Acidisarcina polymorpha: one gene and its partner. The protein of the gene in region 2 interacts with the protein of the main gene of each other region in a pairwise test. Links are inferred from orthologs where the notes say so. Each region holds a gene or a part of one and is shown on either strand. Other genes may lie near its edges.

Region 1 (2,936 bases), 1.7 Mb from region 2 along the record:
TTCGGAGAAGAAGGCCTGGTTGTTATCCACGCCATCGATGGTGTTGTTGTTGAGCAGCACGCTGATGCCGCGAAAGCTGAGCAGGCCATAACCATTCTGATCCGGAGTGACGCCTTCAGTTTGAAGGGCGAAGTTGGACCAGCGGCGGCCATTGCTTGGCAGGTTCTCGAGAGCGGTGTTGCTGAGGTTGGTGGTGATGGCGGCCGAGGTTGTATCCAGACCCGGCACCTCGGAGCGGACCAGCACCGTATCCTGCCGGCCGGCCACGGCGAGGCGGGGAAAAATGGTGGTGATGCGGCCGACCTCGATCTCGACCGAGTCGGCCCGCCAGGCGGCGAAGTTGGCCGCCGACGCCTCAACCGCATAGCTGGCAGGACTCAGACCTGGGATCTCGAAGCTGCCCGAAGCATCCGTCGTGGCCGTGCGTTGCTGGCCCGTCTCCGGATCAGTCGCAACCAAGCGAACTCCGGGTATGGCGCGCTGCTGGCTATCGGTGACCGTCCCGGACAACGCTCCACTGGTGGTCGACTGGGGTTGTGCCACTCGGGGCGCGAGCAGCATAAATATGACCGCAACGCAGCCGAGATACAATCGGGGCGCCCCCAGCCAGATGGCGGAGATGCAAGGCAAAGCGAACCATCGTGACGCCATTGGAGTCTCTCCGCAGCAACACAGTCAACGCGCGATCGAGCCCCCTTCAGGCGCAAGGATGCCGCCTTTGGGGGTAGATCGCGCACGCTCAGCAGCATTTCAGCCGAGAAGCGAGGTATCGAGAACATTTGGGAAATTGGGTGAAGCATACTCCATTGGCTACACTAAAGAAAGGCAGAAAAATGGAAACGCCGGAGTGTGCAAGCGAAAGACGCCCGAGTTGCACTGGTTGAGAAGGGCGCAATGAGGAAGAAATGTTTGTCGATGAAGCAAAGATCAAGGTAAAAGCCGGCGACGGGGGCAATGGATGCGTGGCCTTTCGCCGGGAGAAATTCGTGCCCCGCGGCGGACCTTCGGGCGGCGACGGCGGGCGCGGTGGCGACGTGATTATGGAGTCGAGCGAACGCCACAACACGCTCATTCACTTCCGCTACAACCCCGAGCACAAGGCAGAGCGCGGCAAGCATGGGGAAGGCTCCAACTGCACGGGCCGCGAGGGCGCCGACATCATTTTGAAGGTCCCGGTGGGCACCGCCGTCTATGACGACGAGACTGGAGAACTGGTCCACGATTTTCGCCAGCCGGACGAGCGCATCATCGCCGCCAAGGGTGGTCGCGGCGGACGCGGCAATCAGCATTTTGCCACTTCGACCCACCAGGCGCCGCGCGAACACGAACCCGGCCGCACTGGCGAAGAACGGGTCTACCGCCTCGAATTGAAGCTGCTCGCGGATGTCGGCCTGGTGGGTTATCCCAATGTGGGAAAGTCGACCCTGATCTCCAGAATTTCAGCAGCCAAGCCGAAAATCGCCGACTATCCCTTTACCACCCTCGAACCGAACCTGGGTGTGGTGTCGGTGGGCGAAGCTCCCCATGAGGAGAGCTATGTGGTCGCTGACATTCCCGGACTGATCGAGGGCGCGCATCTCGGCGCCGGTCTAGGGGTGCAGTTTCTCCGTCACATCGAGCGCACGCGGGTTCTGGTGCATCTCGTCGATGTCTCCGACGCCAGCGGGCGCCCTGACCCGGTCGCCGATTTTAAAGTCATCCAGGGAGAGCTGAAGAGCTTCGGTCACGGACTCGATGAAAAGCCGATGCTGGTAGTCGCCTCCAAGGCCGATGTCGCTAATCCGGAGAAGCTGAAGAAGCTGCAAAGTATGGCGAAGCGGCGCAAGCTGCCGTTTTATGCCATCTCGGCGGTCAGCGGACTAGGGGTGGACGCACTGAAGTATGCGGTTGGCGAACAGGTCCACAATCTCCGCGAGCGGGAGATTCTCTTACGAGAGAAGCCTGAAGAGGCGGCCCTGCTGGGATAAGTGCATTTTCCGAGGCATCCCAGACCCCGGGCAGAGATCCCCACGTTGCTTCCTTCCGAGTTTGGGTGGCGGCTATAGCTCGAAGAGCCCGGTGGGCTTTTCCGCGGGCCTTGTGGATCGGCCGGGGCGAGTGCGAGGGGAGCCGATTGGGGAAGCAAGGATTCCGGCCAGCTCGCGCAGCTCTTTCTTCACTTTGGAGAGCGCCGCGTCGGCGTGATTGGAGCTCGCTACAGCGAGGGGTAACTCGGGCGCGGAATTCTTCTTGCGGAACTCCCGGGCCTCGGTTTGAAAGACCTGACGCGCCCCGGGAATGGTATAGCCCTGGTCGTAAAGCAGGCGCTTGATGCGCAGGCACATCTCCACGTCGCGCCTGCGATAGAGGCGCTGGCCAGTGCCGCCCTTATTCGGCTTGAGCTGTTGGAATTCGGTTTCCCAGAAGCGCAGAACGTAGGCCGGTACCTCGCAGATGCGGGCGACCTCACCAATCCGGAAATAGAGCTTGTCCGGAATTTCAGACGGAGCGGTGCGCCGTTGCTGGGAAGTGGGAATCGGCATCATGGGCCACAAAGGGGGCACGGGCGGCTGATTCCGTTGCCCTTCCACCAAAGTATAGGCCCCCTCGATGTAAATTCGTCCCTGTTCTTATGGTGCAAAACAGGGACAAATCTCCGGCATCGGCGCTGCCTGGTCTACTTCTCCGCAGCCGGCTTCCGTTCTGCAGAGCCGGCCGGCGCGGCGCGAAGATACTGTGGCGGCCAGGAGGTCACGTCGTGAAGATCCTGCGCAGCGTGCAACGCCCAGTAGGGGTCGCGCAGAAATTCTCTGGCTACGAAGATCAGGTCGGCCTGGCTGGTCTGGAGAATGTGCTCCGCCTGCGCTCCGCTGGTGATCATTCCTACGGTGCCGGTGGGGATCTGCACCTGCTTCCTTATCTGATTCGCGAATTCCGTCTGGTACCCAGGGCCGGCG
Region 2 (3,068 bases):
CGATGCAACTGCGAGACAATGACGCGCTCGGTGCCATTGACAATGAAGGTGCCGTTCTGGGTCATCAACGGAATGTCGCCGAAGAAAACCTCCTGCTCCTTGATATCCCGGATCGACTTGGCGCCGGTCTCCGCATCCTTGTCATAGATAGTCAGCCGGACCGTGACTTTCAGGGGAGCAGAGTAGGTCATGCCGCGCTCTTCGCATTCGGACTGGTCATACTTCAACTGCAGGCCAACCGGATCGCCGCACTTATTGCAGAAGTCAGGCGTGTTCTTGTTATAGGTGCCGCACTTGTGGCAAAGCACGTCGCCAGGGTGGAACGGGTCGGTGATGACCATGGCTCCGCAATGAACGCAAGTAGTACGAAGGTGGTGCAGACCTTTCAAATGGCCGCACTTACACTCCCAGTTGCCTATGGAGAAATCCACAAAGTCGAGTTGTGAGATATTGCGAAAGTCGGTGATGGGAAAAACCGAGGTGAAGACGGACTGAAGCCCATTGTCTTCGCGCTCGGAGGGCAGCTTGTCCATTTGTAGAAAGCGCTCATAGGAGCGGCGCTGGACTTCGATCAGGTTAGGAATCTGGATGGCAGTTGGGATTTTGGAAAAATCGAGACGGCTACGAAGGGCGCGATTCTCGTTCGGCATGCATCACTCCTATGGCCCGTAAACGCGAGGTTCCGGAGAACTGACCGGAAAAGGGAACCGCCGCCCGGGCCGCGCGGAGATCCATTGTTGTGGCGATACGCTCTAAGTGTCCCCATCCGCCTCGATCGAATGGAGACATAGCGCTTTCTACCGAGTAGTCAGCCTCGCAGATGGTGCATCCCGCGAGACAGACTACGTTTACTGCGACACTGGACGCTCACCCTGCCGCATCGAAGAGCGATGGGAGAGAAGACGCCGCTGATTAAAGATCAAAGTCACGCGATACTGCGAAGTATTCGAGCGGTCCGACCGCAAGCCTCGGCCACACTCACGACAGTTGCCGAATGTGTCGATAAACAAGCAAATCGCTCGCGGAGACAGGAAGTCTCGCGAGCGCCACATTCGACTTGTGCACTTTTCAATAACAGCTTGTCCGAATCCTGCCTGACGTCTGCGCCCCGTGCTGCTGGCGAGTGAAGGTCTTTAGCGGGCCGCCCACCCAGTAAAAACCTGGCGCCATTGCGCCGTGAAGACCGAAGAACTACTTTATGCCGATTAAAAAGACGACCATGCCAGCCAGAACGCACATCCGTTAGGATAGCGCGTTCTGGTTTGGCATGCAACTTGCCTTGTTGACAACCTTAGATTTTCGCAACAGCCATTACTTGATTTCGACGGTGGCCACGCCATCAAACTTCTTCTTGATGGTCTCAGCCTCTTCCTTGCTGATGTTTTCCTTCAACGGCTTAGGTGCTCCATCGACCAGATCCTTGGCTTCCTTCAATCCGAGCGAGGTCACTTCGCGGACGGCCTTGATGGTGCCAATCTTGTTCGCTCCGGCATCCTTAAGAATGACGGTGAACTCGGTCTGCTCTTCGACTGGCGCTGCCGCCGCCGCTCCACCCCCGCCGGCTACGGCGACCGGAGCCGCTGCTGCCGCGGAGACGCCGAGACGCTCCTCAAGCTTCTTGACCAGGGCCGCCGCGTCCAACAGGCTAAGCCCGACTAACTGATCTTCCAACTGCTGCAGATCCGCCATGATTCTCTCCACTACCTGAAATTTGTTCTTACCTGAAACCTGTCAATCCAACTTTGCCCATCGATCCGGAGAACTTCCGCGCTCCGGTTGCCGCATAGCCCTTTGAGGTTTCCGTTGTGCCCAGACCAGCACCCCTCATTGGTTTCCGCCGCGAAACTTCACTAAGCGGCCATACTGCGCCGCCACTTCTAATCCTTAGCTGGCTGGCGCTTCTGGCGCGGCAGCCGCCGTCTCTGGATTCTGAGTCTCGGCCACTGCTTCCACTTTGCCTTCAACCGGGTCTTCGCTGGCTGCCTGCTCGTTGGCGGAGGGGCCATCCGGGCGGGATTCGGCTTGAGGAGCAGCCTCAACTGGGGGAGCCACTTCGATTGGAGGCGCCGCAGCTTCAACCACAGGAGTCGACTCTGCCTCTGCCGGAGCAGGAGCTTCGGTTGCTGCCGCCGGCGCCGGAGCAGCTTCCACTGCCGAAGCCTCTGCCTTGGCGGCAGCCGGAGCCGCTTTGCCCGCAAACTTCTCCTTTTCGACGCCCTGGTTCAGCACGACGGCGAGGTCGCGACCGGTGGCATTGAGCACCGTTGCCAGACGCTGGGCAGGAGACTGAATCAGGAAGAGCAGCTTGGCATAAATCTCTTCCTTACCCGGCATGGTCGCCAGTTGACCAACCTCTTCAACGGTAATGACCTTGCCTTCAACAATGCCCAGCTTGAAAGTGAATTCAGCGTTGTCTTTAACCCAGGCGGAAAGCGCCTTCGCGAGTGCAACCGGGTCGCCGGAGGTGTAAGCGACCGACGAGACGCCCTTAAGCCCCTGGAGCGCTGCCTCGACGCCGGTTCCCTGCGACGCACGCGCAGCCAGCTTGTTCTTGAGTACGCGATAACGGCCGCCCGCATTGCGCACGACGCCGCGCAAGGAATAATCCTGCGCTACAGTCAACTTGGCGAAGGTGCCTACGATCGCACTGGTCGAGCCTTCCAGCTCTTTGGCGAGCTGGGCGACTTTCTCCGCCTTCTTTACTTTGGTCAATGCCATAAATAGCCTCTGGCTTTTAGCTACTAGCTCTCAGCTAAAAATCCGATTCTGTCTGCCGCATAGCGGCTTGGTCGTGCGCTTGCCCAGCGAGCTTGCTAGCGGCTAGCGCTAGAAGCGAGGGCTATCTTCAGGCTTTCGCCGCGGAGTCGGCAACCGCGCTATCAAGCGCGATACCGGGGCCCATGGTCGAACTGATGGTGATTCCCTTGATGTATTTACCCTTTGCCGCCGAAGGCTTGGCGCGGACCACGCTCGAGATCACCGTGGTCGCGTTATCGATCAGCTTTTCCACCGGGAACGAGAGCTTGCCGACCGGGACATGAACCAGCGCCGTCTTATCGGTGCGGAAC

What was found. The genes of interacting proteins can lie anywhere in the genome.
Region 1: the proteins of rplL (region 2) and obgE interact in binary tests that used the Escherichia coli proteins (3 or more experiments, as listed by UniProt). The link is inferred for Acidisarcina polymorpha from one-to-one orthologs.

What each region holds. Positions count from the first base shown.
Region 1 is NZ_CP030840.1:2,365,062-2,367,997, forward strand. It holds obgE (GTPase ObgE), read left to right. Parts: upstream 1-905; coding sequence 906-1,967; downstream 1,968-2,936. Other genes in the region: ACPOL_RS10255 (TonB-dependent receptor), read right to left, coding at 1-651; ACPOL_RS10265 (MerR family transcriptional regulator), read right to left, coding at 2,040-2,543; namA (NADPH dehydrogenase NamA), read right to left, coding at 2,657-2,936. UniProt on the Escherichia coli protein: An essential GTPase which binds GTP, GDP and possibly (p)ppGpp with moderate affinity, with high nucleotide exchange rates and a fairly low GTP hydrolysis rate.
Region 2 is NZ_CP030840.1:4,100,449-4,103,516, reverse strand. Bases 1-2,721 are described here. They hold rplL (50S ribosomal protein L7/L12), read right to left. Parts: upstream 1,690-2,721; coding sequence 1,312-1,689; downstream 1-1,311. Other genes in these bases: rplJ (50S ribosomal protein L10), read right to left, coding at 1,885-2,718; rpoB (DNA-directed RNA polymerase subunit beta), read right to left, coding at 1-650. Outside these bases: rplA (50S ribosomal protein L1), read right to left, coding at 2,846-3,068. UniProt on the Escherichia coli protein: The binding site for several of the GTPase factors involved in protein synthesis (IF-2, EF-Tu, EF-G and RF3). Is thus essential for accurate translation.